Regions from separate parts of the Microbacterium sp. AISO3 genome, predicted to be linked through region 2. Evidence: predicted binding sites of a transcription regulator. Region 2 holds the regulator's gene; the other holds the start of a gene.
The links. Region 2 encodes HspR, which represses chaperone genes until heat shock. Its sites were predicted from a motif close to AAGTTGAGTCNNNNNGACTCAACTT; they were not measured.
Positions count from the first base shown of each region.

Region 1: the regulator HspR is predicted to act here: its motif matches at 11,483-11,507, upstream of CBF90_RS09275 (Hsp20/alpha crystallin family protein).

Region 1 is NZ_NHRF01000005.1:107,480-122,950, reverse strand. It holds gene CBF90_RS09330 (PepSY domain-containing protein) at 1-502, opposite strand, end outside; gene CBF90_RS09325 (hypothetical protein) at 584-1,228, opposite strand; gene CBF90_RS09320 (S-ribosylhomocysteine lyase) at 1,266-1,739, opposite strand; gene CBF90_RS09315 (lytic transglycosylase domain-containing protein) at 1,970-2,992, shown strand; gene CBF90_RS09310 (VOC family protein) at 3,348-3,782, shown strand; gene CBF90_RS09305 (amidohydrolase) at 3,806-5,044, shown strand; gene CBF90_RS09300 (sodium:calcium antiporter) at 5,138-6,202, shown strand; gene CBF90_RS09295 (hypothetical protein) at 6,279-6,611, opposite strand; gene CBF90_RS09290 (DUF2207 domain-containing protein) at 6,898-8,697, opposite strand; gene CBF90_RS09285 (MarR family winged helix-turn-helix transcriptional regulator) at 8,733-9,164, shown strand; gene CBF90_RS09280 (HNH endonuclease signature motif containing protein) at 9,352-10,788, shown strand; gene CBF90_RS09275 (Hsp20/alpha crystallin family protein) at 11,018-11,443, opposite strand; gene CBF90_RS09270 (L-serine ammonia-lyase) at 11,594-13,006, opposite strand; gene CBF90_RS09265 (FUSC family protein) at 13,096-14,166, shown strand; gene CBF90_RS09260 (FAD-binding protein) at 14,176-15,429, opposite strand.
Region 2 is NZ_NHRF01000007.1:35,110-50,580, forward strand. It holds gene dcd (dCTP deaminase) at 1-208, shown strand, start outside; gene CBF90_RS11305 (MarR family winged helix-turn-helix transcriptional regulator) at 277-897, opposite strand; gene CBF90_RS18800 (MarR family winged helix-turn-helix transcriptional regulator) at 1,010-1,534, shown strand; gene CBF90_RS11315 (BCCT family transporter) at 1,649-3,280, shown strand; gene CBF90_RS11320 (GNAT family N-acetyltransferase) at 3,362-3,808, shown strand; gene CBF90_RS11325 (MFS transporter) at 3,815-5,272, opposite strand; gene CBF90_RS11330 (response regulator transcription factor) at 5,383-6,102, opposite strand; gene dnaK (molecular chaperone DnaK) at 6,433-8,301, shown strand; gene CBF90_RS11340 (nucleotide exchange factor GrpE) at 8,304-8,930, shown strand; gene CBF90_RS11345 (DnaJ C-terminal domain-containing protein) at 8,942-9,946, shown strand; gene CBF90_RS11350 (heat shock protein transcriptional repressor HspR) at 10,038-10,481, shown strand; gene CBF90_RS11355 (hypothetical protein) at 10,581-11,174, opposite strand; gene CBF90_RS11360 (glycosyltransferase) at 11,366-12,580, shown strand; gene CBF90_RS11365 (glycosyltransferase) at 12,583-13,689, shown strand; gene CBF90_RS11370 (hypothetical protein) at 13,619-13,879, opposite strand; gene CBF90_RS11375 (helix-turn-helix domain-containing protein) at 13,951-14,994, shown strand; gene CBF90_RS11380 (hypothetical protein) at 15,084-15,471, shown strand, end outside.

The sequences.
Region 1 (15,471 bases), on a different contig from region 2:
TGACCCATGCGCGCAGCGGCAGCGCACCGCTCGTGCCGTAGACCGTCAGGTCGCCACGGATATCCCCCGTGCCCGGGTCAACGAAGACGGCGCGCGTCTCGCTCGGCCCGAGCCCGTCCTGGGCGAACATGACGCGCGTGGTGTCGCCCGCCGCGGGCGCGGGCCGGACGGCCGCCAGCGAGGCGGCGTCGCCGATGTACCCCTCCGCGATGCGCACCTGGTCGCCGATCGAGAGCGTCGCCTCGGTGACCGGCGCGCTGAGCTCGTGGGCGTAGACGACGCGCTCGAGCTGCGGCGTCACGACGTAGATCGCCCCGCTGACCGCGGCGATCAGGATGAAGGGGCCGACAAGGATGCCGGCGAAGAAGTGGATGCGCAGCAGCAGCGGCATCACCCACGCGCGCGGTCGCCGCGGCGGGGCGTGTTCGCGGGACGGGGTGGCGGACGCGCCGCCGGGGTCGGGGGCGCCGCCGGTGGGCGTGCGCGACTCGGTGGTGGACATGAGACTCCTCGGTCGTCGGTGTGCCGGCACGCGAAGCAAGGTGAGCGCGCACGCCGGATCGCCCCGACGGGCGCCGGGGCGTCAGAGAGCGAGGAGAACGGGAGGGCCGCGCCGCGCGGGCGCCGCGACGAGGGCGCACCGGCGGGGCATGCGGACGCTCGACACGATCGCGCGCACCCGCAGCGGGTTCGGGGCCGGCGGAACAGCATCCCGCGCCGCCGAGCGCAGACGCACGGCGATGCGCCGGGCGAGCCCGAGGAGCGCGGAGAGTAGTCGCTCGCCGCGGTGCAGGAGAAGTGTGGTCGCGACGGCGGCCAGGACGTGGGCGCCGATCATCGCGGCATCCGGTGCCACCGCGGCGAGCGCGCCCGGCGCGGACAGGGATGCCGGGAGCGACATATGTCCCGCATGCAGGCTCATCGGCGTCGTCTGGCTCGCTCCGGCCGTCGAAACACCCGCTGATCCCGCCAGCGGGACGACACCGAGCGCGAACATGACGTGGAAGAGCACCTGAGCCGCGGTGACCGCCGCTCCGAGCCGCACCGCGGAGAGCCGACGCCCGACGACGACGAGGCTCACCACCAGCGACAGTGCCCACGGCAGGGCGGCTCCCAGCCCCGAGGGCGGTTCACCCCCCGCTGCCACATGCGACAGGAGCGCGACGAACGTCGCCAGCGTCGCGGCCGCGCCGGCTCTCAGCGCGCGCTGGTGGCGAGGGGAGGTCACGTCGCGGTGCTCGGTCGGCCGGTCGGTCGCGGGGTCGTCAGACCCCGACGCGGGAGAAGGCGTCGAGGCTGATGCCCTGATCGAGCACGGTCTTCGACCACTCGCGGGCCGAGTGCAGGGAATGGTCGCGGTAGTTGCCGCACTCGAGGGCGGAGACGCCCGGGATATCGGCCTCGACCGCTTCGTCGGCGATGAAGCGCAGGCTCCCGGTCAGGGCGGCGACGACGTCGGCGACCTCGGGCTCGCCCCACATCAGCAGGTGGAAGCCGGTGCGGCATCCGAAGGGCGAGATGTCGATGACGCCGTCGATGCGGTCGCGGAGAAGGCCCGCGAGCATGTGCTCGATGGTGTGGATGCCGGCGGTCGGGATCTCGCCCGCGTTGGGCTGCACGAATCGCACGTCGAAGTTCGTGATGGTGCCGCCGCCGGGGCCGTGCTCGACGCCGATCCGCCGCACGTACGGGGCGAGCACGGCGGTGTGGTCCAATGTGAAGCTCTCGATCTCGGCCATGATTTCCTCCCTCGGCACGGACGATCGGACGGCCGAAACGGCCCGTCGTTCCGGCCAGATTAACCCGCTGGGCCACCGGGTCGGCCCGCCTCCGCTCTCAGGTTACGTCCAGGGCCTGTCCGGGACTCGTCCAGACTCACCCCGCAGACTCGGGGAGTTTTGTGCGTCCGCCCGAGACGCCCGCCGCCTGCCGCGGTGCCCGCAAACATCGAAGGACCGCCCCTGTTCGCATGACTTCTTCGTCAAGCCAGCCCACCCGCCGCGACCTGCGGCGTTCCACCACCTCCGCCTCCAGCTCGGCATCCCGCCGCTTCGTCCGCCCCGCTGCCCTCACTCTCGGGCTGGCCCTGGGCCTGACCGCGGTGGTGGGAACGACGGCCTCTGCCGCACTGCCCACGGCATCGGGTCCCGCTCCCGTCATGCAGCGCGCCGCGCTCGTCACCGCCGCGGCCACCTCGACCTCGAAGCCGCTGAGCGCGATCGAGCAGGCCACGAGCGACGCCGTCGCCGCGGCCGAGGCATCCGTCGTGGACGCCGCCACGGTGACCGGCGATGTGTCGGCGGCGGCGCTCCCCATCGAGGGCGACACGACGATCGACACGTCGCAGCTGCGCGAGCGCATCGCGGGCCTGAAGGACACCGACGTCATCCCGACGCTGCTCCTGCCCGACCTGACCGACAAGCTGACCGACGCGACCGACGACGTGCAGGCCGAGACGGCCGACCTCCGCGGACGCCTCGAGGCCGCTCAGGCGCAGAAGGCCGCCGAAGAGGAAGCCGCGCGGATCGCCGCCGAAGAGGCTGCGGCCGCCGAGGCAGCCGCGAAGGCGAAGGCCGAGGAGGAAGCCGCTGCGGCCGCTGCCGCGCAGCGTTCGAACAGCTCGCGCTCGTCGTCCTCGTCGTCGTCCGCCCCCGCCGCTTCGGCCGTCGCCTCGACCGGAGACAACTCCCCCGGCGCCGCGCAGCAGGCCGCGAGCAACATGCTCGGCGAGTTCGGCTGGGGCCAGGACCAGTTCTCGTGCCTCGTCTCGCTGTGGAACAAGGAGTCGGGCTGGAACTACCAGGCCTACAACAGCGGCAGCGGTGCATACGGCATCCCGCAGGCGCTTCCCGGCAGCAAGATGGCTTCGGCCGGTGGCGACTGGCAGACCAGCGCCGTCACCCAGGTTCGCTGGGGCCTCGGCTACATCTCCGGCCGCTACGGCTCGCCCTGCGGCGCATGGGGCCACTCGCAGTCGACCGGCTGGTACTGATCTCTGCCAGTTCACGAAAGCGCACGTTCGCACGGTCCGCTCACGCGGATACCGTGCGGACGTGCGCTTTCGCCGTGTGCGGGCTCGGGATGCCGGGTCAGTCCTCGTCGACCGGGTCTTCGGCCGTGGGCTCGAGTGTCGGGGCTTCCTCGATCGGGTCGATGGGCATCTCACCCGGTGCGACGAAGGGCACGTTCCCATTGAGGCTCATAGTGGTTCCTCCCTGTAGTTCGTGAACCGCTCACGATACGGCGACGCCTCACCGCGGTCAGCCCCGTTGCCTCGCCGCGACGCCGGGTGTACTCGCCCCGTGTCGGTGGTCGGGGGTACCGTCGGTCGCGACGAGGAGGTCACCATGAACACGCTCGGCAACATCACCTTCTACGCAGACAACCCACGCGCGCTCTCGCATTTCTGGGCCGATGTCTTCGGCTATCCGCGCCTCGACTGGCCCGACGACATGCGCCGACAACAGCTCGATGCCGGCCTGACCGATGACGACCTCGACCGCCGAGGGCTCGCGGAAGATCCCGAGGGCCGCGGGCCTCGCCTGTACTTCCACCACGCTGACGGCGCGAAGCGGGGGCGCAACCGCCTGCATATCGACGTGTCGGTCGCACCGGCCGACGGTGCTCGCCGCGCAACGGCCGAGGCTCTGGATGCCGAGAAGGATCGCCTGGTCGCGCTGGGGGCGAGTGTCGTCCGGCTGGTGGAACAGCAGTGGGGTGCGTGGCCCGAGCGGTATTGGCAGATGCGAGACCCCGAGGGCAACGAGTTCTGCCTCCAGTGATCGTCCGGCATAGGGTCGGAGACATGGCCCCCCGCATCCTCGCCGTCGTGAACGGCCGCATCGTCCCCGTGTCCGCACCCGCCATCGAGGGCGGGACGGTGATCGTCACCGATGGCGTGATCACCGCCGTGGGCGGCGCCGAGACGCCCGTTCCCGAGGGCGCGGAGGTCGTGGATGCCGCGGGACGCTGGGTCCTGCCCGGGTTCGTCGAGGCCCACGGCCACCTCGGCGTCCACGAGGACGGCGAGGGATGGTCGGGCAACGACACCAACGAGATGACCGACCCCAACGGCGCCCGCTTCCGCGCGCTCGACGGCATCGATATCGACGAGGTCGGGTTCCGCGACGCACTGCGCGGCGGTGTCACCTCCGTCGTCATCAAGCCGGGTTCGGGCAACCCGATCGGCGGGCGCACCGTCGCCATTAAGACCTGGGGGGGACGCACCGTCGACGAGCAGGTGATCGCCGAGAACGTGTCGGTGAAGTCGGCCCTCGGCGAGAACCCCAAGCGCGTGTACGGCGACAAGAAGCAGACCCCCTCCACCCGGCTGGGCGTCGCCTCCGTCCTGCGAGACGCCTTCGTCGGCGCACAGAACTACGTCGCCAAGCGGGATGCCGCGGCAGCCAAGGGCGAGCCGTTCGAGCGCGATCTCGGCAAGGAGACGCTCGCCGAGGTGCTCGACGGCACGCTGCTGTGGGACCAGCACAGCCACCGGCACGACGACATCGTCACCGCGATCCGTCTGGCCGAGGAGTTCGGTTACCGGCTCGTCGTGAACCACGGCACCGAGGGGCACAAGATCGCCGACGTCCTGGCCGAGAAGGGCATCCCCGTCATCTTCGGGCCCATGCTCACCTCGCGCTCGAAGGTCGAGCTGCGCGACCGGGCGATCGGTGCTCTCGCCCTCATCGCCGCGGCGGGCGTCACGGTCGCGATCACGACCGATCACCCCGTGGTGCCGATCGACCAGATCCGGCTGCAGGCGATCCTCGCGGTGCGCGAGGGACTCCCGGCGGATGTCGCGCTGCAGGCGCTGACCACCAACCCCGCCAGCATCCTGCGCCTCGACGACCGCGTCGGCGCCCTCGAGGCCGGCCGCGACGGCGACCTCGTTCTGTGGTCGGGCGACCCGCTCGCCGTGGAGTCGCGCGTCGAGCACGTGGTCATCGGCGGAACCACGGTGCTCGAGACGACCGACGACGGCGACGTGCACATCGTCGAGCGGTGGGAGCGGTTCGGCCGGTCGAGCTGGCTCCGCTGAGCCGGATCCGGAACCGGTCCCGGGTCCTGAGCCGGTTCCGGGGGCGAACGCAAGCGGTACACGCACACGCCTGATCGGGTGTGCACTGAGGGGATGTCGAACCTGCCCCTCTGGCTGCTCCTCCTGGTGTTCGCCGCTGCCGCCGCCGTCGTGTGGGTCGCCGGCATCCAGCTCTCGAAGTCGACCGACGTCCTCGACGCGCGCTGGCACATCGGCAGCGCGTTCGGCGGACTGATCGTGCTTGCCGTGGCGACCAACCTCCCCGAGATCGCCATCACGGTCAGCGCCGCCGTCTCGGGCAATCTCGAGGTCGCCGTGGGCAACATCCTCGGCGGCATCGCCCTGCAGACCGTGGTGCTGGTGATCCTCGACCTGTTCGGCAAGCGCGGGCACGGGGTCAGACCGCTGACCTATCGCGCAGCATCCCTCGTCCTCGTGCTCGAGGCCGTGATCGTGGTCGCCGTGCTCGCCGTCGTCATGGCGGGGAGCCAGCTACCCGGTGATCTCGTCGTGGCCCGCCTCACCCCCGACGTCGTGCTCATCGCGGCGCTGTGGCTCGCGGGGCTCTTCCTCGTGCAGCGCGCCGGGAAGCACCTTCCCTGGCATGAGAACGGCACATCGCCCGGTGCGAGCGAGCACCGGCCGGGGCACCGGCGCGCGAAGCCGCAGCATCCGCATCACGCGATGCGCACCCGCGCGGTCGTCGCGATCTTCGCCGTCTCGGCGCTCGCGACGCTCGGAGCCGGTGTCGTGCTCGAACGGGTCGGCGACGCCATCGCCGACGAGATCGGCCTGTCGGGGGTCCTGTTCGGAGCGACCGTCCTCGCACTGGCGACCGCGCTGCCGGAGATCTCCACGGGGCTGCAGGCCATCCGCCAGGGCGATGACAATCTCGCGATGAGCGACATCTTCGGCGGCAATGCGTTCCTGCCCGTGCTGTTCCTCGTGGCCACCCTGATCTCGGGGCGGGCCGTGCTGCCGCAGGCGAATGGAGCTGACATCTACCTCACCGCGCTGGCCGCGCTGCTGACGCTCGTCTACGTCGTCGGACTCATCTTCCGGCCCGCGAAGCGCGTGGCCGGGATGGGCGTCGATTCACTGGTCGTGCTCGTCCTCTACGCTGCCGGGGTGGCAGGGCTCTTCGCCGTCGCGGGGTGATCCGGCCGCGGGGTGAGCCCGCAGTCGCGGGGTGAGCTCGCAGCCTCGGGGTGAGCCCACAGCCGGGGTGAGCGGGTCAGACCTCGTCCGATCGGGGCGACCGCACCGACCATCCGACCCGCCGGAGGGCATCGGCCAGTCGCGCGGCCTCGGTCGCCGCGACATCCCATGACACGTCCGAGCACACGTCGACCGCCAGCGGGGGCGGGTCGGCGAACTTGGGGATCTGCACCTCGGCCCACACATCCCGCCCCAATCCCACGCGCGGGAAGGCGGTGCCTGCGTTCTCGATGACGCCATCCGACACGAACGCGATCGTCTCGAGGGCGTCGGGCTTCGCGATCGGCAGGTCGACGACGAGCGTGACCACGAAGGGTCCGCTGGCGGTGTCTCGGCCGTGGGCGTGCACGCGCTCATCCTGACAGACCCGCGGCACTGCGAAGGCCGAAAACCGGATGCCGCCGAGGTGGCGCCTCGGCGTTTCCGATGATTACGAAGAGATAACGGAAAACCCTTGCTCGTCGTTACCTCGTCGTTATAGAGTGCTCGCACGGTAGCTGTTTTGCTGTGGCAGCCACCGGCATGTGATTGCAGGAAACTCTTGGTGCAAAGGGACGAGGGCCCGACCGAATGCCTCTTCGGTCGGGCCCTCAACTGCGTCCGTGGGTCGCGCGCCGGCCGCGGATGACGAGCGCTCAGGCGCCGCCGCCACCACCTCCGCCGCCTCCCCCGCCGGCCGATCCGCCGCCGCTGGAGCCACCCGACGTCGACGACGACGAGGACGCGGCCGACGAGAGCGTGCCGATGCCCGCGGAGAAGGACGAGGCGTCGAAGGCACCCGAGCCGGAGTACCAGATCGGCGCACTCACACCCGCTGCGGCGTAGGCCGCCGTCAGGTGCTCGGCCCACTCCTTCTCGCGGCCGAACAGCACGGCGTACGGCAGCAGACGCTCGTAGATCCGCAGGACCTCGCGGGGGTCGTCCGTCGCGACCGGTTCGCGCTCGGCGCCCGTCGGCGACTGCAGCATCCGGATGCGGTCGGCCTCGGCCCACCGGATGAAGAGGTCGAGCCCGAGCAGGTGATCACGGACCTCCGCGCCCGCGGCCGACAACGGATCGCCGGCGACCGCGAACACGACCACGATGAACGACGCCCCCGCCAGCACGATGCCGATGATGGGCAGCGCCGGGTGGACGTATGCGTTCAGCGCGAGCGCCCCGAACAGGATCACCAGTCCCGCCGCGATCGCCCAGGCGGCGACGGGCCAGCCGCGCACTCCCCTCGGCACCGGCTTGTACATGTCGCGCCCGCGGAGGCTGTCCTTCGCCATCTTCAGCGCCCGCTGGGACTCGGACGACAGCCGCGTGTCGGAGGTCCCGAAACGGTAGACCTCACCGCGTCGGTGATTCGGGAACATGCCGCGCAGGAGTCTGCGCCCGTTCTCGTCGGCGGCCCGGGGATCGACGAGCTCCGCCTGCAGCTTCGCGCGCCCCCAGCGGCGGTGGCCGTCGTCGACGATGCGGATGGAACCGAGGAGCGCGAGCTCGAGGATCTCGGCCGGAATCGCCTTCGAGGTCTTCTGCAGCAGCACCGCCGCATCGAGTGCGTCGATGCGGCGCGGCGGTGCATACTCCGCGATGACCGTCGGACGCCCCGGATCGTCGCGGAGGTACCGGCGGCGGTTCCGCAGCGCCCAGCCGGTGGCACCGGCGAGGAGCACCGCTGCCCCGGACTGAAGCCACCCCAGAGGCGAAGCCAGGAACCCGGTGTCGTATACCTCGAACGCGCCCTCGTCGAACCCGACGGCGAAGCTGAGCGTCTCGTGCGGTGCGAGGTCGGTCGCCGAGGCGGTGATCGTGGTTCCGTCCGGTGAGGCGATGATCTCGGGACACGGAGTCGTGCTGTCCTGCTCGCCGATGTAGCAGGCCTGACGCCCCGCGAGCGAGGCCGCGAGGACGGGATCGATGTGCAGCGTCGCGGTCACCTCACGGAACGGCTGATTCCAGTCGATGCCGTTGACGTCCCAGTAGAACTCCAGCCCGGTGTCCGCGAAGTCCCACACGACGTTTTCGAGGTCGTAGGTGAAGACGAAGGTGTTCCGCCCGTGCAGGTACCCGGGCTCGCGCGTCAGGATGCCGAGCGTGCCGTCCTCGCTGTCGGTGTCGACGGGACGGGCCTGCCCGTTCTCGTCGGTGACGGAGATGAGCTGCGGATGCAGCGGCTGCCCGTTGTAGGTCTCGGGCAGAAGACGGCGCATGCCGCGGTTCTGATCCGACTCGGGGAACTCGGCGACGAAGGTCTCGACGACCCGCATCCGCGCCGTGCCGTCCTCGTCGCGGGTGAGGGTGTAATCGACGGAAAGCGAATCGAAGACGAACGCGTCGACATCGGCGGATTCGTCTTCGGATGCCGCGGCGGGGGCCGTCAGTCCGAAAAGGCCTGTGATCAGCATGAGGACCACGACCGCGAGTGCCGCCCGGGTGCGACGCATCATGCCGACCAGCTTAGGCGGGCAGTAAAGTTGTCGCCATGAGCGATCGTCGTCGTGCCGTGGCAGCGTGGGAGAGCCTGTTCCGCGCGCAGCACGAGATCTTCGACGACATCAGCAACGACTTCGCCGGCGATGAGCTCACGCAAGCCGAGTACGACGTCCTTCTCACGGTCGTGCGCGGCACCGGTCATCGGGCACGGCTGCGCGATGTCACAGCCAACATGCTCATCAGCCAGCCGAGCGTGTCGCGCCTGGTCGACCGGATGGTCTCGCGCGGCCTCATCACCAAGTGCGGTGACCCCACGGATGGGCGCGGCGCAATGCTCACGGCGACCCCGGAGGGCGTCTCAGCCTTCCGCCGGCTCGCTGCGGCCCACGGTCGCTCCATCGCCGAGCGGATGTCGGTGCTGTCGACCGAGGAGCTGGAGCAGCTCGAGCAGCTGACGACGAAGCTGCGCCGCCTGCCCTGACGCCCGGCGGAGCGGTCGGGCGGCGTCCCGCGGTGTCGTGGGGCGTCGCGCGGTGTCGTGGGGCGTCGTGCGGTGTCGTGGGGCGTCGTGCGGTGTCGATTCCTCCCCAGGCGGGACGGTGACCCGACATTCTTTAACCGAACATAGATTCGACTCACATGTCGTACCTTGCTGGCACCATGGGAACATGACAGCGAATGGCGTGGGTGGCGAAGTGGGACGCGAGGCCCCCACACCGTCGCAGGCGCTCGCTCTCTCGCGGTACGCGGAGGCGCTCGACCTCTCTCACGCCGCTGACATCGCCCGCACTCGGGCGCTGGCCGATCTGGGCCACGCCGCCCTGCACAACGCGCGCCGCGACGGCGTGCGCGGCATGGCGTCGGATATGGAGCTGCGGTCGGTGGCAGCCGAAGCGGCCGGGATGGCCCGGCTGACCGACCGCCGGCTGCAGGGTGAGATCGACCACGCGATGACGGTCATCGACGACTACCCCACTGTGTTCGACGCGTGGGTGCAGCGGCGGATCGAACGCGGACACGTGGATCTGGTGGTGCGCGTCGGCGCGGGGGTGCCGGCTGCGATGCGGGATTCGTTCGCGGAGGCCGCGATCGGGGTGTGTGAGCGGGATGTGCCCTCCCGCGTGCGGGGTGCGCTGGAGACCCTGGCGGCCCGGTTGCATACGCAGACGTTCACAGAGCGGCACAAGACCGCGGTCGCGGAACGGTGCGTGCGCGTGTTCCACGGAACCGACGGAATGTCGAACCTCGTCGCCAGTCTGCCCACGGTGATCGCGGCGGGGATGCTCGACCGGCTCACGCAGATGGGACAGTCGGTGAAGGACGCCCGGGTCGCGGGCACTGGCGGTGCCGGGGCGGGCGGGGCGGATGCCGCTGGCCGGGGCGCCGGCGCGGATGCCGGGGAGAGTTCGGCGGCGGATGCCGCAGAAGCGGGCGAGCCCGCCGATACCCGGACGATGGACCAGCTGCGCGCGGACATCCTGGGCGACCTCGTTCTCGGCGGCGCGCCCGTGGTCGACCCGACCTACGGGACCGACCGGGCCGGTGGGCTGGGGGCGATCCGGGCACGCGTGCAAGTCGCCGTCGCCGCGGGGACACTGATGGGCAAGGACGAGAACCCCGCCGAAGCCGTCGGGGCCGGGCTCGTCGATGCCGACACCGTCCGACGACTCGCCGGGCAGGTCAGCGAATGGGACCGGCTCTTCATCGACCCGGTCATCCGCACACCGGTCGAGATCGACACCTATCGGCCCACCGCATCGATGAAGAAACTCCTGATGGTGCGGGACCAGCACTGCCGGTTCCCCGGATGCCGGCGCGCCGCGATCCGGTGCGAGATCGACCACACGATCGATTACGCCCTTGGCGGGCACACCCACATCTTCAACCTCGCCCACCTCTGCCAAAGACACCACTCGATGAAGCAGTTCACCAAGTGGGAGGTCAGACAGATCGGAGGCGGGGTTCTCGAATGGACCTCACCCCTCGGCAGGACCTACCGCGAAGACGTCCCCATACCGGCCGTCTGCTTCACCATCGACACCGCGAGCCCGCCACGGGATGCCGGAAGCGGCGGGCCACCGACGGACGAATCTCCACCGTTCTGAGTTCGGGGCGTGTGCCCGCGCACGTTCCGAGGCCGGGCACGACGGACTCGCGCGCCGTTGGTCATCGGTGACGCATCGGCTCAGCCGCGACGCATCGGCGCATCCGCGCATCCGCGCATCCGCGCATCCGCGCATCCGCGACGCATTCGGCACCGCCCCGCACGCGAAGGGCGGCCGCCGCCCCCGAGGGAGCTGCGGCCGCCCGTCGTGCGAACGCGGATCTGCGCGATCAGTTCTCGATCGGCACCACCGGCGCGGCTGCGTCGGTCGTGACCTCGACCTTGCGCGGCTTGGCCTTCTCGCTGACCGGGATGGTGACGGTGAGGACGCCGTTGTTGTACGTCGCGGCGATGCCCTCCGTGTCGACGCCCTGGCCGAGGTTCAGCTGGCGCAGGAAGCTCGCGGCTTCACGCTCGCGCGTGATCCACTTCACTCCGTCACCGCTCGCGAGCGTGCGCTCGGCGCGGATGGTCAACAGCTGGCCGTCGACGTCGATGTCGACCGAGCCCGGGTCGATGCCCGGCAGGTCGGCGGTCATCACGTAGTGGTCGCCGTCACGGTAGAGGTCCATCGGCATGCGACGGGGGCCGCGGCGCGTGTCGAAGAGGCTCGAGGCAATGCGGTCGAGGTCGCGGAACGGGTCGTAAGTAGCCATCGATCTTTCCCTTCTCTGATGCTTCATGTTGAGATCTGGAAGTTGAGCCCTGTCGGCTCAACTGCATTCAGATTAGCACTCTCCCCCATCGAGTGCCAAGGGTTCTCGCACGGCGAACAGCGCCCCGGAGACGGGGCGCGGAAGGGCCTCTCAGCACTCGACGACGTTGACGGCGAGCCCGCCCTCGCTCGTCTCCTTGTACTTGTGCGACATGTCGATCCCCGTCTGCCGCATCGTCTCGACGACGGCATCCAGCGAGACGTAGTGCTGCCCGTCGCCCCGCAGCGCGAGGCGCGCAGCGGTGACCGCCGTCGACGCGGCGATCGCGTTGCGTTCGATGCACGGGATCTGCACGAGACCGCCGACCGGGTCGCACGTGAGCCCGAGGTGGTGCTCCATCGCGATCTCCGCCGCGTTCTCGATCTGCGCGTTGCTGCCACCCATGACCGCCGTCAGGCCCCCGGCCGCCATCGCGCACGCGGACCCGACCTCGGCCTGACACCCGCCCTCCGCACCCGAGATCGAGGCGTTGGCCTTGAAGAGCGAGCCGAGCGCCGTCGCGGTCAACAGGAACCGCCGAATCCCGCGCCGACGGTCGAGATCCTCCGAGGCCAGGCGCGACTCCGCCGCGAACCGCCACCAGTACATCGCCACCGCAGGAACAATCCCCGCGGCCCCGTTGGTGGGCGCGGTGACGACGCGTCCGCCCGACGCGTTCTCCTCGTTGACGGCGAGCGCGAACGCACCCAGCCACTCCCCCGGGAGCTCCCGTCCACCCGCGGCTTCGGCCGCCTCGAGCTGCGCGCGCATCGCACCCGCGCGCCGCCGCACGCGCAGCATCCCGGGCAACGTGCCCTCGGCACGCAAGCCCGCATCGACGCACCCCGACATCGCATCCCAGATCGCGTCGAGCCCCGCGGCGACCTCAGCCTCGGGCCGAAGCGCCTCCTCGTTGCGGCGCGCGAGCCCGGCGATGCTCACCCCGTCGCGCTCGCACAGCTCGAGCAGCTCGGCCGCCGTGCTGAACCGGTACGGCCACGCGACATCGCTGCTCGGTCCGCCTCCCGCTCCCCGCGGAGCGGCGTCTGCCCCCGCCCGGCGGATGAAGCCACCCCCGACCGAGAGATACGTGTCCGACGCGACGAGATGGCCGGCGGCATCCCACGCGCTCAGCGTCATCGCGTTCGGATGCTCCGGCAGTCGCGTCCGCGGCTCGAAGGTCACATCGCCTCGCGAGAACGGCACCGGATGCCGGCCTGCGAGCAGCAGAGGTGAGCCGTCCGTCCAGCTCGTCCACGCCGCGCGGACCGCATCGGGATCGACCGTCTCGGGCGCGTGGCCCTGCAACCCCGCGACCACCGCGTCGGGAGTGCCGTGCCCGATGCCGGTCGCTCCGAGCGACCCGTACAGCACGCAACCGACGCGCACGACCTCGGGCAGCCTGCCGGCGGCCTCGAGCCCGACGGCGAAAGCTCGGGCGGCGCGCAACGGGCCGACCGTGTGGGAGCTCGAGGGTCCTACACCGATGGAGAACAGCTCGAACGCCGAGACGTAAGCGCTCACACCTCCAGGCTACGCCAGCATCTGCCGTACGCACCGGGCCACGTCAAGGGCCTGCCGACGGATACGCCACGCGCCTATCGTCGCGACCGATGACCACCCCATCCCACCCCCGTCTGGCATCGCTCAAGGCAGCCGCGCGCACCGCGGGTGGCGAGGCCTTCGCGGTCTCGCGCCTACTGCTCGCCGGCAAGGCGGCCCTCGCCGCCGCGATCGCCTGGTACCTCGCGCCGTATGTGCCGTTCGCGCACGACGAGTACTCCTACTACGCACCGCTCGGCGTGCTCGTGAGCATGTACCCGACGATCGCCGACTCCGCCAAGGCGGGCCTGCAAGCGCTGGGAGGCCTGGCCATCGGCATCGCGATCGGCCTCGCGGGACTGTGGATCGTCTCCGGACCCAGCCCGCGGATCGTCGGCGTGGCGATCGTCGTCGCCGCGGGCGTCGCCGTCGGCGGCATCCGAGCTCTCGGCACCGGCCGAGACTGGATCGCCATCGCGGCGCTGTTCGTTCTGCTGCTGGGCGCGAACGACGCCGGCGGCTTCTCGGTGTCGTACCTCGTGACGATGGCGTTCGGCGTGCTCATCGGGGTGGCCGTCAACCTCGCGCTCGTCCCACCCCTGTACCTCCGGCGGGCCTCCACCCGCCTGTCGCAGCTGCGCGACGCGGTCTCGGACCGGCTCGAGATGCTGGCGACCTCGGTCGCCGCCGGCGAACCCGCCGATTCGGCGGGCCAGCGCTACCTCGGAGAGATCCTCGACGCCGTCTCGGCCGACGTGCGCGAGGCCGCCCGCAGCCGCAAAGCCCATCCGCTCGCTCGGCGCCGCCGCGGCATCGAGGCCGAGAACGACCGTCGCTTGAGAGCGCTCGAGAACACTGTGCGCCAGACGATCGAGCTCGGCGACGGCATCGACGGCCTCCCCCTCACCCCCGACGCCGCGCCGCTGCGCGCCGAGCTCGCCGAGGCCGTACGGGCCACAGCGCGAGCCGTCGCACGACCTCTGGGCGACCCGGCGACGGCAGCCACGGTCGAGGATGCCGAGAAGGCGCTCGCCCGCGTCGTCGCAACGGTGCCCGCGGACGGCGATGGTCGCATCTCGCCGTGGACGCGCACCGCCGTCGATCTCAGCCGGATCATCGAGGCATCCCGCCCGTTCTCGTGAACCGGTGAATCAGCGAGCGGCGATGCCCAGCACCCGCTCGAGGTACGGACCCGAGAACTTACCGGTCGGGTCGACGCGCGCCACGAGCTCGCGGAAATCAGCGAGACGCGGGAGCGAATCGCCGATGGGCATCGAGAAGACCTTGCCCCAGTGCGGCCGGGGGTCGAACGGAGCGAGCACGCGCTCCACATTCGCGATCGCCTCGCGGACCGCATCCGGTTCGTTCTTCCACGTGAAGTGGATGCACACACTGTCGCGCCCGAACCCGGGAGAGAGCCAGAGGTCATCGGCGGCGACGGTGCGCAGCTCGGTCACGAGAAGGGCGGGCTCGACCCGGTCGGCGATCGAGCGGACGGCCGCGATCGCCTCGACGGCCACCGCACGGTCGACCCAGTACTCGGTCTGGATCTCGTCGCCGTTGGACGGGGTCGCGTCGATGCGGAAGTGCGGCAGACGCTCGCACCAATCCCCGGGGATGCCGCCCTGCTCGGTCGTGTTGTCGACTCCGTCGGCCGCGGGCGAGTCCGCCTTGACCCTGACGCGCCGAGCGCTCAGCACGCGTTCCGGCATGTCGGCGGCCGACGCGGCGTCGAGGCGCTCCTTGATCCACACTTCGCCGACATCCGGCGTCTTCCAGCGGGTGAAGACGCTGACGCTGTAGCCCGACGCCGTCACCTCGTCGAAGCGCTTCAAGAGATCGTCCCAGGTGAGCCCGGCATAGGTGTCCTGGCGCACCTGGTAGGTCGGCTCGATCGCGAGCGTCAGCCGGACGACCGGCCCGAGTGCGCCGAGGTGGACGACACTGCCGGCGAAGTCGGCGTCACCGGCCGAGACCGTGCGCAGCTCGCCGTCCGGAGTGATGAACTCCAGCGCCCGCACCGCCGTCGCGAGCGACCCGTTGCCGTCGCCCGACCCGTGCGTCGACGTCGCCGTCGCACCACCGACGGAGATGTGCGGCAGTGAACCCATGTTGTGCAGCGCCCAGCCGTGATCGGCGAGGTGCCGAGCGACGACGGCATAGCGCGTTCCGGCTCCCACCGTCACGGTCCGCGCATCCTCATCGACGATGATGTCGGCGTCGAGCCCGGTGAGATCGAGCAGGACGCCGGCCGTGTCGGCGAGGTCGTTGAACGAATGCCGTGTGCCCAGCGACCGGATGCGGTCGTGCGCGGCGACCATGCGTCGAGCCTCGTCGATCGTCGTCGGTGCGAGTACAGCTTCGGCGGTGAAGGTGTGTGTTCCGGCCCAGTTCCGTTCGGTCACGCCCCCACGCTACGCGATGACCGCTGAGAATGTGCAGCACAA
Region 2 (15,471 bases):
CGCGACCCTGCCGATCAAGCTCTGGCCCGGCATGAAGATCGGCCAGCTCTGCTTCTTCCAGCTCAGCTCGCCGAGTGAGAACTCCTACGGATCGGGCCCCTACGGCAATCGCTACCAGGGGCAGCGCGGGCCGACGGCATCCCGCTCGTTCCAGAACTTCCACCGCACCGACGTCGGCACGATCGACGCCGGGTCGCGCGGCGCCTGACACCGCGTGCGGCATGCACGACGGCCCCGAGGCTCGCGCCTCGGGGCCGTCGCAGGCGATGCCGCGGATCAGGCGGCGTCGCGTCCCGCCGCGAAGCCCGCGGTGAAGCCGCGCTCGAAGGCGTGCTCGCCGCGGTGCGCGTGGTCGCCGCGGTGCGCGTGGTCGCCGCGGTGCGGGTGCTCGCCGAAGCGCGGGCCGCAGCCGTGACCGCGACCGAAGCCGTGCCCGAAGCCGTGTCGACCACGAGGGCCGAATCGGCGCGGTGAGGTCTCGTCCCAGCCGAGCCCGCGGGCGATCGCCTCGAGTGAGGCGACGGTGGTGGCGTAGTCCTCCTCGGTGACGGTGCTGCGCACGCGGTCGCGCACGCCGCTCACGAGCGCGTGGATGCGGTCGCGTTCGCGCCGTCCGTCGTCGGTGATGATCCAGGCCCCGTCGCGCTCGGCGGCCCAGCCGCGAGCGGCGAGCGACCGGACGCGCTTGCCGCCCCGCTGCACGCGCTCGGCGAGCTCGGGGATGTCGCGCTCTCCGGCCAGGACATTGAGCACCGCCCAGTCGCGGCGGTCGAGCCCTTCGGCCGACAGAGTCCGATGCATCTCGGACGACAGGGCCGTCTCGGCGGCGCGCATCCAGAAGGTCAGCGGCCGCGTACCCGGGTGGGGAGTCTCGGAGGTGTTGTCGTGGGTGTTCATGGTGTTCCCTTCGTGGGCCGGTGCGTCCAACCCGAGATGTATGTCATTTGTCATGTACATGCACTATGACATGTAGCTCAGGTGCATGTCAAGTCGCATGTATTCTCGAAGCATGACGGCCGCCGACGACCCGCAGATCGATGCCATCGCCGATGCCCTCGGTCGCCTCCGCGGACTGCGGCGGCCCGGGCCGGGCATCGAGCGCGGGCCGCACACGCACGGGGGGCTCGGCGCCCACGCCGGGCATGGCCCGCACGGACATCGCGGCGGCCCGTTCGCCGAGGGGCGCGGCCGGATGGCGGGGCTTGCGCGCCTGCGGATGCTCGAGGTGCTCGTCGCGGCATCCCATCCGCTCACCGTCAGCGAGATCGGCGAGGCGATCGGTGTCGACCAGCCGCGTGCCTCGCGACTCGTCCAGCAGGCGGTCGACCTCGGCCTGGTGCGTCGGGAGGCCGACCCCGACGATGCCCGCCGCACCCGCATCGCGCTCACCGACGAGGGGCGCCGATTCGCGCAGAGTGTGCGGGGTGAGCGTCGCGCTGCCCTCGGCAGCGCGCTGGACGGGTTCACCGACGACGAGCGCTCCGAGCTGGCCCGACTGCTCACCAAACTCGCCGACGCCTGGCCGCGCCCCTGACGCATAGCCGCTGTCGCCGCCGCGGGCAACTGGCCTTCCCCGCTTTGCGTCGCGCCGGTATCCTGTCACCCTGGTTCGGTGAGCACCGACAATCAGCCCTCTCCCGCAGAACGCATAGCCGCGGTGTCCACCCCGGGCACGATCGCCCGCTGGGTGTTCTGGCCCGCCGCGGTGGTGATCGTCGGGTTCAGCGCCTTCGCGATCATCTTCCCCACCACGGCCGAGTCGTTCTTCGGCGCCATCCAGACCTCGATCGTCGACTCGTTCAACTGGTACTACGTCCTCATCGCCGCTTTCTTCGTCGGCTTCGCGATCTTCGTGGGCTTCAGTCGCTTCGGCGACATCAAGCTCGGGCGCGACGATGACGAGCCCGAGTTCTCGACGGGCTCGTGGTTCTCGCTCCTCTTCGCCGCGGGCATGGGCATCGGCCTCGTCTTCTACGGCGTGAGCGAGCCCCTCAGCCACTTCGTCGACCCGCGTCCGGGTGTGACCGGCACCGAGCAGCAGCTCGCGCAGAGCGCTCTGACGCAGACCTACCTGCACTGGGGCGTGCACGCCTGGGCGATGTACGTCGTCGTCGGGCTCGCCCTCGCGTACGCGATCCACCGTCGCCGCCGCCCGATCTCGATCCGCTGGGCGCTCGAGCCCCTGCTCGGCAACCGTGTCCGCGGCGCCGCCGGCAACGTCATCGACGCGGTCGCCCTCGTCGGCACGCTGTTCGGCGTCGCGACGTCGCTCGGACTCGGCGTCATGCAGATGGGGTCGGGGCTCGAGTTCATCGGCCTCCCGCCGCTCAATGACGCGATGCTCATCGGGCTCATCGCGATCGTGTCGGTCTTCGTGCTGTTCTCGGTGCTGTCGGGCGTGACGAAGGGGATGAAGTGGCTCTCCAACTTCAACCTCATCGTCGCCGGTCTTCTGCTGCTGTTCCTGCTCTTCGTCGGCCCGACGCAGTTCCTCCTGCGCGAATGGGTGCAGTCCATCGGCGCGTACATCCAGGACTTCATCGGTCTCTCGTTCACGGTCAGCGCTCTCCAGGGGGCGGCCGGCGAGGCCTGGCAGGCGCAGTGGACGTCGTTCTACTGGGGCTGGTGGATCTCGTGGGCGCCCTTCGTCGGCATCTTCATCGCGCGCGTCAGCAAGGGGCGCACGGTGCGCCAGTTCGTCGCGGGCGTTCTGCTCGTTCCCACGTTGATCGGCATCCTGTGGTTCGCCGTCCTCGGCGGCTCGGCGCTGTACCGCGAGCTCGAGCAGCCCGGATCGATGCTCGCCGCCGACGGGTCGGTGAACCTGCAGGGCGCCCTGTTCCAGCTGCTCGAAGGGCTGCCCGCCGGTGGTGTGCTGACCATCGGTGCCATCGTCCTGATCGCGGTGTTCTTCATCACCTCGGCCGACTCGGGGGCGCTCGTCATGGGCATGATCGCGACGGGCGGCAATCCCGAGCCGCCGCGCTGGGTGCGCACCTTCTTCGTCGTCATCACCGCCGCGCTCGCGAGCGCGCTCCTGCTGGCCGGAGGCCTGCAGGCGCTACAGACGGCGGCGATCCTCATCGCCCTGCCGTTCTCGATCGTGATGCTGCTGATGTGCTGGTCGACGGTGCTCGCCTTCCAGCGGGAACGTCGCGCTTACGCCCGCGCCGAGCGCGCGCAGTTCATCGAGCGCATCGGCGACCACTACGGGCTCGAGGTCGAGGAGCCGAACGAACGGGGAGTGCGCTTCCCGTGGATCGTCGGCAGGCGCGGCTGACACAGCTGCCGCGAATCGTCAGTGAACCGTCTCGAAGGCGCCGAGCACGACCGCTCGGCGCCTTCGTCGTACGCTGGGCGGATGCTCCCGGTGTCTTCCGCCCGTCTGACCGATGTTCCCGCCGAAACGCTCTACCGCCTGCTCTGGCTGCGCGTCAGCGTCTTCGTCGTCGAGCAGGCCGCTGCCTATCCGGAGCTGGACGGCCGCGACCTCGAGCCCGACACCGAGCTCTTCTGGATCGAAGACGACGGGCGGGTGCTGGCGACGCTCCGGCTGCTTCGCGATGCCTCGGGGAACGCCCGCATCGGCCGAGTGGCGACCGCGGCCGACGCGCGCGGCCGCGGTCTGTCTGCGCAGCTCATGCGCGCGGCGGTCGAGCGCGCCGGGGAGCGGTGGCCCGGTGCCGCGATCGACCTCGATGCGCAGAAGCACCTCGCCGACTGGTACGGGAGGTTCGGGTTCGCGATCAGCGGGGCGGAGTTCTCCGAGGACGACATCCCGCACGTCCCCATGCAGCGTCCCGCCTGAACCTGCTCAGCGGATGCGGGCCTGTCTCGGCAGTCGCACGAACAGCAGCAGCACGAGTCCGAGGAGCAGCACCACCGCGATGCCCAGGACGCCCCAGATGATGCTGCCGAACCAGGCGATGAACAGCGCCCACATCGCGGGGGAGAGGAAGCTCGCGACGCGTCCGGTCGTGGCGTAGAGGCCGAAGATCTCACCCTGCATGCCGGGAGGCGTCACACGGGCCAGTAGCGAACGGCTGGCGGCCTGCGCCGGGCCCACGCACCCCGAGAGGATCAGTCCGGCGATCCAGAACACGATCGATCCGGCATCCTGCAGGACGAACAGCAGCACGGCCACGGCGATGAGGCCCGACAGGGTCGCGACGATCACGGCGCGTGCCCCGAACCGGTCGTCGAATCGTCCGGCGACGATGGTGGACGCGCCGGCGACGAGGTTCGCGGCGATGCCGAAGATCATGACCTCCGTCGCCGAGAACCCGAACGCGCGTGCCGCCAGGACGCCGCCGAAGGCGAAGACGCCCGCCAGGCCGTCGCGGTACACCGCGCTCGCCAGGAGGAACCAGAACGTCGGGCGTTCCGTGCGGTACAGGCGGACGATGTCGGCCACCAGGTGCGCGTACGCCGCGAAGAAGCCGACCTTCTCCGTGGTGTGGGGCGCGGAGCGCTCGGGCACGTTCAGCATCAGCGGGATGGCGAAGACGATCGTCCACACGCCGCAGCCCACGGCGATGAGCCGGTAGGCGAGACCGTTGCTGGTGTCCATCCCGAACCAGTCGGCGAAGGTGAGGGCGACCACGAGGGCCAGGGCGATGATGCCGCCGATGTAGCCGAGGCCCCAGCCCAGACCGCTGACCCGTCCGATCGTGCGGGGGGTCGAGACCTCGACGAGCATGGCGTTGTAGTTGACGCCCGCGATCTCCGAGACGACGGCGCCGAGAGAGAGCACGATCGCGCCGTACCAGAAGAAGGCCGGGTCGGCGAAGGTGAAGAACAGGGCGAACTGCAGCAGCGCGAGGACGACGGTGAACACCCCGAGCCATCGCTTCTTCCGCCCCGACCGGTCGGCGGTCTGTCCCAGCACGGGGGCGAGCAGCAGGATCAGGATGCCGGCGGCGGTCGAGGCGACGCCGTAGCCGCTCGCCAATTCGGCCAGCGCCGCCTCCTTCACCGGGTCGGTGTCGGGCAGCGCCGCGATGTCGGCGGGGAGGAACGAGTCCGAGACGAGGAACAGCGACGCGAAGACGAACGTGAGGATGACGGAGTTGAAGGGCTGCGTCGCCCAGTCCCAGAGCGCCCACGACACGACGGCCTTGCGGGGGATCGGCTGCTCGTCGACGTCGCGGGTCCGCATGGCGGCGATGCGCCCGAGTGCCTGCGTGTCGGCGGCCGTCGGAGGCGCCGGCACGCCGGGATCGGATGCCTGCGGGGAGCGGCCCGCGCCGGGTGGGTCGGTCTCGGGTGACATGCCGGGCACGCTACGACCTCTCCGTGAACACTCGGTGCCGCCGGTCGGCGGCGCGTCGCGTCATCGCGACGGGGTCAGCGTATCCGTCGCCGGGCGGGGGAGCGTGCTTTTCAGTCGCGACGCGCGAACCGGTAGCCGATGCCGCGCACCGTCTCGATCCAGCGGCCCGTACGGCCGTCGTCGCCGAGCTTGCGCCGCAGGTTCATCAGGTGGACCTCGACCGCGTGGAGATCATGTCCGCTGACGTGTTCGCCGTGGGCGCCGCTCTGCCGGCGCAGCATGAGCGCGATCCACGCCTTCTCGATGACGTCGCCGGGGCGCTGCATGAGCGCCTGCAGGACGTCGAACTCGGAGCGTGTGAGATCCAGCGACCGGCCGTCGAGCTCGACGCGGCGCGAGCCGGGGTTCAGCCGCAGCCCGCCGGCTTCGAGCCACGCCCCCGGCGCCGCCTCGCCGGGCTGGAGGGCGCGGGGGCGGCGCATCAGGGCGTCGATCCGGGCGCGCAGCTCGTAGGGGCGCCAGGGTTTGATGACGTAGTCGTCGGCACCGCTGCGGAACCCCTCGACCGTCGCGGTCTCGTCGTCGACGGCGCTGATGATCAGCACGTACCCGTCGTGGAACGCCCGGATGCGGCGGACGGCCTCGAACCCGTCGATCCCGTCGAGCTTGACGTCGACGGTAGTGAGGTCGGGGCGCAGCAAGCGCACCGCGTCGACGCCGGCCGGGCCGTCGGGGAAGGCATGCACGGCGAAGCCGTGCTGTTCGAGGGTCTGAGTCAGCAGGTGACGGAGGTCGTCGTCATCCTCGATGACGACAGCGCTGCGAGTCATGAGCGCCTCCGTGCGCGCGGGAACGCTCGGCGACCGCCCATCGCGGGCTCGATGTCGACGAGAGGCGAGTTCGGGTTCACGCTTCTTGTCATGGGTGGACTCAACATATAGCGCTCCCCTGGGAGGATCCGATGATGCCGCCTCAGGCTTACTCAGCTTTTCCTCAGTCCATCGTCATGCGGCTGACGCTGCTTATCGTCGAACTTGATACGACCAGACTCAAGTTCTCTTGACAGGGTTTTCCGGCGCGAGTACAGTTGAGTCATCGCGGCTCAGGTTGGGCCGCCGCAGACTTCCGATCCATTCGAACCGCAAGTAAGGAGACAACTCATGGCACGTGCAGTGGGTATCGACCTGGGCACGACGAACTCCGTCGTGGCCGTCCTCGAGGGCGGCGAGCCCAAGGTCATCGCCAACGCCGAAGGGCTCCGTACGACCCCCTCGGTCGTCGCGTTCACCAAGGACGGCGAGGTCCTCGTCGGTGAGACCGCCAAGCGGCAGGCCGTCACCAACGTCGACCGCACGCTGACCTCGGTCAAGCGCCACATGGGCACCGACTGGAAGACCCAGTCGATCGACGGCAAGGCGTACACGCCGCAGGAGATCTCGGCCCGTATCCTCCAGAAGCTCAAGCGCGACGCCGAGCAGTACCTGGGTGACACGGTGACGGACGCCGTCATCACCGTCCCCGCGTACTTCAACGACGCCGAGCGCCAGGCCACCAAGGAGGCCGGCGAGATCGCGGGTCTCAACGTCCTGCGCATCATCAACGAGCCGACGGCCGCCGCGCTCGCCTACGGTCTCGACAAGGGCAAGGAGGACGAGCTCATCCTCGTCTTCGACCTCGGTGGCGGAACCTTCGACGTCTCGCTGCTCGAGGTGGGCAAGGACGACGACTTCTCGACCATCCAGGTGCGCGCCACCGCCGGTGACAACCGCCTCGGTGGTGACGACTGGGACCAGCGCATCGTCCAGTACCTGATCAAGCAGTTCAAGGACACGACCGGCGTCGACGTCTCCGGCGACAAGATCGCGCTGCAGCGCCTCAAGGAGGCCGCTGAGCAGGCGAAGAAGGAGCTCTCGAGCTCGCAGTCGACCTCGATCAACCTGCCTTACCTCTCGCTCACCGACTCGGGCCCCGTCTCGTTGTCCGAGACGCTGTCGCGCGCGAAGTTCGAGGACCTCACCAAGGACCTGCTCGACCGCACGAAGAAGCCGTTCGAGGACGTCATCCGCGAGGCCGGCATCAAGGTCGGCGACATCGACCACGTCGTGCTCGTGGGTGGTTCCACCCGTATGCCCGCCGTGTCGGAGCTCGTGAAGAAGGAAGCCGGCAAGGAGCCCAACAAGGGCGTGAACCCGGACGAGGTCGTCGCCGTCGGCGCCGCCCTGCAGGCCGGCGTCCTCAAGGGCGAGCGCAAGGACGTCCTCCTCATCGACGTGACCCCCCTGAGCCTCGGCATCGAGACCAAGGGCGGCATCATGACGAAGCTCATCGAGCGCAACACCGCCATCCCCACCAAGCGCAGCGAGACCTTCACGACCGCCGACGACAACCAGCCGTCGGTCGCCATCCAGGTCTTCCAGGGCGAGCGCGACTTCACCCGCGACAACAAGCCGCTCGGCACGTTCGAGCTCACGGGCATCGCACCGGCGCCCCGCGGCATCCCGCAGGTCGAGGTCACCTTCGACATCGACGCGAACGGCATCGTTCACGTCTCGGCGAAGGACAAGGGCACCGGCAAGGAGCAGTCGATGACGATCACCGGCGGCTCGTCGCTGCCGAAGGACGACATCGAGCGCATGGTGCGCGAGGCCGAGGAGCACGCGGCAGAGGACAAGAAGCGCCGCGAGGCCGCCGAGGTCCGCAACCAGGCCGAGACCCTGTCGTACTCGATCGAGAAGCTGATCGCCGACAACGCCGACAAGCTCCCCGAGGACGTCAAGTCCGAGGTCCAGGGCGACGTCGACGCGCTGAAGACCGCGCTCGCGGGCGATGACGACGAGGCCGTGAAGACCGCGTTCGAGAAGCTCAACGCATCGCAGGGCAAGCTCGGCGAGGCGATCTACGCGCAGGGTCAGGCCGACCAGGCGCCGGGAGCCCCGACCGACGCTCCCACCGGTGACACCGGTGCGGCGGCATCCGATGAGGACGTCGTCGACGCCGAGGTCGTCGAAGACGAGGACGAGAAGAAGTAATCATGACCAACAAGGACTTCGAAGAGCCGCACGGCGAAGACGAGGTCCTCGGCGGGAAGGGGTCGGACGCCCAGGCGTCCGGCCCCGACGCGCACGAGGCCTCCGAAGCATCGGATGCCGCCGACGCTGCGGCTGCGGACGACGAACTGACCATCGACGACATCCTCGGAGCGACGCAGTCCGACGAGGCGGCCGTCGCCGAGGCGCCGGCCGAGGAGCACGACCTGCTGCTCGACCTCAAGCGCGTGCAGGCCGAGTACGCCAACTACCGTCGGCGTACCGAGGACCAGCGCGAGGCCGAGATCGAGCGCGCCAAGGGGTCGGTCGCCAAGGGGCTGCTGCCCGTGCTCGACGACCTCGACCGTGCCGACAAGCACGGTGACCTCGTCGAGGGATCGCCGCTCGCTGTGATCGCGGACAAGCTCCGCGGGGTCGTGGCGCGCTTGGGTGTCGAGTCCTACGGCGCCGCCGGCGACGCCTTCGACCCGCAGCAGCACGAGGCGATCTTCCAGGCGCCCACCCCGGGCACGGCCGAGCCGACGATCCTCGAGGTCGTCGAGGTCGGCTACCGCCTCGGCAGCATCGAGCTGCGTCCGGCGAAGGTCGTCGTCGCCGTGCCGGCCGAATAGGAGGCAACGACATGGCCAGTCAGGACTGGTTCGACAAGGACTTCTACAAGGTGCTGGGCGTCTCCAAAGACGTCTCCGACAGCGACCTGAAGAAGACCTACCGCAAGCTCGCGCGCAAGTACCACCCCGACTCGACGCAGGGCGACCCCGCGGCCGAGGCGAAGTTCAAGGAGATCAGCGAGGCGTACTCCGTGCTCTCCGACAAGGAGCAGCGTGCCGAGTACGACCAGATCCGGGCGATGGGGTCGGGCAGCGCCCGCTTCACCGCGGGTGGCCAGGGCGCCGGTGGCTTCGAGGACGTCTTCAGCGCCTTCAACCAGGGTGCGCGGGGCGGCGCCGGAGCGCGCGGCGCCGACTTCGACGACATCTTCGCGATGTTCAACCAGCAGACCGGGCGGTCCAGTCGCTTCGGGTCGGGCGGCTTCGGCCGCTCGACCGGAGGGTTCCAGGGCTTCGGCGGCCCGCAGCGCGGCGCCGACGTCACGGCGCGGACGACGCTCGACTTCGCCACGGCGGTTCGCGGCGACACCGTCACGCTCCAGGGCGAGGACGGCAAGCCGTTCAAGGTGAAGATCCCGGCCGGGGTCAAGGACGGGCAGAAGATCCGGCTGCGCGGTCGCGGGCGTCCCTCGCCCGATGGCGGAGAGCCGGGCGACATCGTCGTGAGCGTGACCGTCCGGCCGCATCCGGTGTTCACGCGCGACGGACTCAACCTCCGTGTCGTGGTGCCGGTGACCTTCACCGAGGCAGCCCTCGGTGCCACGATCGAGGTACCGACACTGGGCGGCGACCCCGTCAAGCTGCGGGTCGCGCCCGGCACCCCGTCGGGTCGCGTCCTGCGGGTCAAGGGGCGCGGCGTGAGCACGTCCAAAGGCACGGGCGACCTTCTGGCGGAGGTTCAAATCGCCGTTCCCGCCCATCTCGACGAGGAGGCCCGAGCGGCCCTCGAACGTTTCGCGGAGGTCGAGCCCCGCGAGAACCCCCGCGCCGACCTGATGAACAAGGCGCGCGGCTGATCCACCCGCTGCTCGCTCGCCGTCCCCGATCCCACGGAACGGGGCGGCGGGCTGGACGGCGACACCCGCGACGCCCAGGAGGTGACCAACCATGGCTGAAGACGACATCGACGAGGACGCCCCGATCTTCGCGATCGCGGCCGCGGCGGAGCTCGCGGCCATGCACGCGCAGACCCTCCGGCAGTACGACCGGCTGGGCCTCGTGGTGCCCGGGCGCACGCAGGGAGGATCGCGTCGATACTCGCTGCGTCACATCCGGCAGCTGCGAGAAGTGGCGCGGATGTCTGCGGAGGGCATCAGCCTCCCCGCCATCGCGCGCATCTTGGAGCTCGAGAACGAGGTCGCTGGGCTCCGCCGCGAGGTGCGCGACCTCGAGCAACGACTGCGCGACGAGATGCAGCAGCGTCCCGGTGCGCGGGTCTTCGCCGCCGGCGCCACCGGCGCGGTCGTGACCCTACGTCACGGCGCGCGCGTGCGCCGGGCGACCGAGGTCGTGCTCTACCGCCGCCCCTCCGACCCGCCCGCGGGGGAGTGACCCCCCGTCGACTCGCCACGAACTGTGGATCCGGCCGCCCGGCATCCTCAGTTCCTGGCGAGTCGACGTCGTGCGCGACGTCGTGCGCGACGGTGGGGATCAGGCGGGTGGGAGGCGGAGGGTGCCAGCCGACTCGTCGAGGGTCAGGTCGTCGACGACGCGGAGCGAGCGGGCGAGGTGATCGAGCTCGTCCAGAACCGTTCCCACGCGCTCGCGGTCGCTGCACACGGCCGAGAGCGTCACGAGATGCGTCCCGGTGTCCCACGTGTACGAGACGAACGGCGGCGTCCGCGGATCGGGCGGCAGCGTCATCACGAGCTTCTCGCCCGCCCCGAGGTAGGGGGAGCGGAAGTCCTCGGTGTCGTCGTACTCCATCGGCATCATCGCCCGCGCGGTGCGTACCTGCGGCGTCGCTTCCTGCATCTGCGCGAGCACGACGACCAGCTCGGGGTCGGCCTTCCACATCCAGGCCCGTACGCGCCCGTTCGCGCGGCGCATGAGCATCGGCACGGCCTGGCTCGCAGCCCACGCCGCGAAGCGCCCGCCCGGGCGCGGCGCGGCGCCGATCGCGGCGTTCGCCTGGCTCAGCAGCATCCCGATGGCGCGCTTGCGGGCGCGGCGTCCGGAGAATCCGAATGATTCGGTGACGGGTACCCAGCGGGCGGGATCGGCATCGGCTTCGAGTCGGGCCATGACCACAGCCTAGGGATGCCGCCTGGGTGCTCGCCCCCGTCTGCCGCGCAGCCCGCGGCGCAGGCCCGTGCCGCTCGGTTTTCCCCAACGCCGCACCGCCTCCCGGAAGCCCCAAGACCGCTCGGGTAAGCTCGGGCCCGCCGCGTCGGCCACAGCCGGCGGCACTCCGCCGTACAGATTGGGCCTGACCCGTGACCGAATCCACGACGACCGAGGGTGTTCCCGCCGACAGTACGCGCGCGCCCCTGACCATCGTGATGGGCGCCGACACCTTCGCCCCCGACGTCAATGGCGCCGCCCGTTTCGCCGAGCGGCTCTCCGCCGGCCTGGCCGCCCGCGGTCACGACGTGCACGTCGTGACGCCGAGCGTGAAGCACTCGCAGTCGGGCATCTTCACCGAGAACATCGAGGGCGCCGACCTCACCGTCCACCGCCTGCCCGGGTGGCGCTGGTACCCGCACGACTGGCTGCGCTTCGTACTGCCCTGGCGCTCGAAGCACTACGCACGGCGCGTGCTCGACTCGGTCAAGCCCGACGTGGTCCACAGCCAGTCGCACATCGTCATCGGGCGCGGACTCACGCGCGAGGCGCGCAAGCGCGGCATCCCCGTCGTCGCGACCAACCACGTCATGGCCGAGAACGTCATCGACTTCACGACGCTCCCGCCGTTCCTCGACAAGATCATCATCAAGCTCTGCTGGGACGACGCCAAGCGCACGTTCCTGATGTCGCGTGCCGTGACCACGCCGACACGCAAGGCCGCGGAGTTCCTCGAGGGCACGATCGACATCTCGGGCGTCATCCCGATCAGCTGCGGCATCGACAAGCGCAACTACACCCCCGACCTCACCCCGCGCGAGCACCGCCGCATCCTGTTCGTCGGGCGCCTCACGACCGAGAAGCACGTCGAGGTCACCCTGAAGGCCGTCGCCAAGCTCGCCCCCGAGCTCGACGTCCACTTCGACATCGTCGGCGGCGGCGACCAGCGCCGGAACCTCGAGCAGACCGCGCAGCAGCTCGGCATCAGCGACCGCGTCACGTTCTATGGGCGTACCGACGAGGCCGACCTGCGGGCGGCCTACACGCGGGCCGACGTCTTCGCGATCGCGTCGATCGCCGAGCTGCAGTCGATCGCGACGATGGAGGCCATGGCCTCGGGGCTGCCCGTCGTCGCGGCGGATGCCGTCGCCCTGCCGCACCTCGTCCAGTCCGGTGTGAACGGCTACCTCTTCGAGCCCGGCAACGTCGACGATCTCGCCGACAAGCTGCGCCGGGTGCTCACCGCCTCTCCCGAGGAGTACCTGCGGATGCAGCAGGCCTCGCTCGACGGTGTCGAGATCCACGACATCGAGCGCACCCTCGACACTTTCGAGAAGCTCTACCGCGGCGAGCCGCTCGACGCGTGACGATGCGGCTCTTCTTCGACGCGCGCTACATCCGCACCGACTTCCACGACGGCATCAGCCGCTTCTCGCACGAGCTCGCGCACGCCGTCTTCGCGGCGGCCCCCGCCGAGGACGTCGAGGTCACGTTCATCGTGCACGACCCCGCGCAGGTTCCCTTCCTGCCGGAGGGGGCACCGCACGTCGTGCTGCACGCCCCCACGTCGATGCTCGAGCCGTTCGCGGCCCTGCGGCTGAACCGGCATCGGCCCGACGTGGTCTACTCACCCATGCAGACGATCGGCGCGCTCGGCCGGCGGTTCGCCCTCATCCTGACGCTTCACGACACGATCTACTACCGTCACCGCACGCCGCCCCGCGATCTGCCGTGGTTCGTGCGCCTGGGCTGGCGGCTCTTCCACCTCTCGTACGCGCCCCAGCGCGCCACGCTCAACGCCGCGGACCTCGTCGCGACCGTCAGCGAGACGAGCAAGCGGCAGTTCGCCGACGTGAAGCTGACCAAGCGCGAGGTGGTCGTCCTCCCCAACGCTCCGCAGCGTCTGGCGGATCTCGCGCCGTCGACGGCGATGCCGGGAGCCGCCAAGCCGCGCAACATCGTCTACATGGGCTCGTTCATGCCCTACAAGAACGTCGAGACGCTCGTCCGCGCGATGCAGTGGCTGCCCGGTCGTACGCTGCACCTGCTGAGCCGGATCTCCGACAGCCGGCGCGCCGAACTCGAGAAGCTCGCGCCCCCCGACGCCCGTATCGTCTTCCACGGCGGGGTGACGGATGCCGAGTACGCGGCCCTCCTGGCCGATGCGGGCACGCTCGCGACGCTGAGTCTGGACGAGGGGTACGGGCTGCCGATCGCCGAGGCGCTCGCGTTGGGGGTGCCGGCGGTGGTCAGCGACATGGAGATCTTCCACGAGGTCGGTGGTGACGGTGCGCTCTACGTGCCGCCCCGCGACCCGCGCGCGTTCGCGGCGGCCGTCGAGTCGCTCGACGACGATGCCGCTCGTGCGGCGCTGGTCGCGGCGGGTCGTGCCCACATCGCCCGGTTCACCTGGGCGGAATCGGCGTCGCGACTGCTCGCGGCATCGCGTCGCGCCCGTGCGCTCCGCGCCCGCTGACCTCGGCTGATCCCTCGACGCGGCGCCGGCTGGCGGTGGGGCGCGTCGGGGCGGCCTCGTCCCGCGGCGGCACGCGCGTCGCGTCGGTGGGCACTCGGCGGTAGCCGTCGCGCGCGACGACTGCGAGGGTGCCCGTCACCGCGGCGATGACGACGAGGGCGACGGCGAGAAGAAGCATGTCGGAATCCATGGCAGAAACGCTACGATGGGCGTCATCCTGCCGATACTGGCGGAGATGACGGTATTCGGAGGATTCCTGCCATGCACACGGTCGCCTGCGTCGTCCAGCCCGGATTCGCACCGTTCGAGTTCGGCCTCGCCTGCGAGGCGTTCGGTCTCGATCGCAGCGACGAGGGGATTCCGAACTTCGACTTCCGGGTCGTGGCGCCCGACCCCGGCGTGGTTCCGGCCAACCTCGCGTTCTCGCTGAACGTCGACGCGGGACTCGAGTTCGCCGACGAGGCCGACCTGGTGATCATCACGCCCATTCCGCGCGAGAGCTGGGATGCCGTCGACGAGCGAGTCACGGCGGTGGTTCGCCGCGCGGTCGAACGCGGGGCGTGGGTGCTCACGGTCTGCAGCGGCGCGTTCGCCGTGGCGGCGGCGGGTGTGCTCGACGGCAAGCGCGCCACGACGCACTGGCGCTACGCCGAGACCATGGCGCGCATGTATCCGCTCATCGAGGTCGACCCCGACGTGCTCTACGTGCAGTCCGACCGGATCATCACGTCGGCTGGCACCGCGGCCGGGCTCGACGCCTGCCTGCATCTGTTGCGGATCGAGCTCGGTGCCGAGGCGGCGAACACGATCGCCCGACGGATGGTCGTCCCGCCTCTCCGCGACGGCGGTCAAGCCCAGTTCATCGCCCGTCCTCTTCCCGAGGCGGCGTCGCTCTCGCTTGCGCCTATCACCGACTGGATGATCGCGAACCTCGACCTCGACCTCTCCGTCGACCTCCTCGCATCGCGCGCTCACATGTCGCCCCGGACCTTCGCGCGGCGGTTCAAGGCCGACTACGGCACGACGCCGGCGGCGTGGCTCGGGCGGCAGCGGATCCTGCGGGCCCAGCGCCTGCTCGAGCGCACCGACCTCGGGCTCGACCAGATCGCGGCCGACAGCGGATTCGGGTCGGCATCCGTCCTGCGCCAGAACTTCGCCCGGGCCCTGGGGCTCAGCCCGAGTGCGTATCGGGCGCGGTTCGCGTGCACACCCGAGGCGGTAGGAGCCGGTGTTCGCTCGACGCGGGAGGGCGTGCCGGATGTCGCTGCAGCGGAGCCGCGCTCCCTCGATGCGGCCGTCGCATGAGTGCAGCGCCGGTAGCTCACCGAGAGCTGCGCTCGGCCCGACGGGCTCTCGCGTGGGTGTGGCTCAGTGGGCCCGCATCGCTCGCGCTGATGACGGTCGGCGTCTTCGGCGCCGCCTATCTGATCGCCACGGTTCCGGGGGCGGGGCCGCTGACAGCGGAATCGTGGCACCATGCGCTCGAAGCGGTCGCCGCCGCGGGGGAGGTGGGGCTGCACGACTTCTTCGGCATCGCCGCCGTGGTGGCGACATTTCTCGTCGCGGCGGCCGCCGCTACGGCGTTCGGAGCCGAAGAGCAGTCGATGGCAGTGGTGACGAGGCAAGCGCTCTTCGGGTGCATCGTGGTGGGCGCCCTCCTTTTGGGCTTCCTTGCCGTGCTCACGGTGCCGGTGGCCGTCGTCACGCCGTCCGAGACGCCCCGGATCGTGGTGGTGCTGGCGCTGACGTGGATGGCGCTCCTCCTGACGCGGGCGGTGGAAC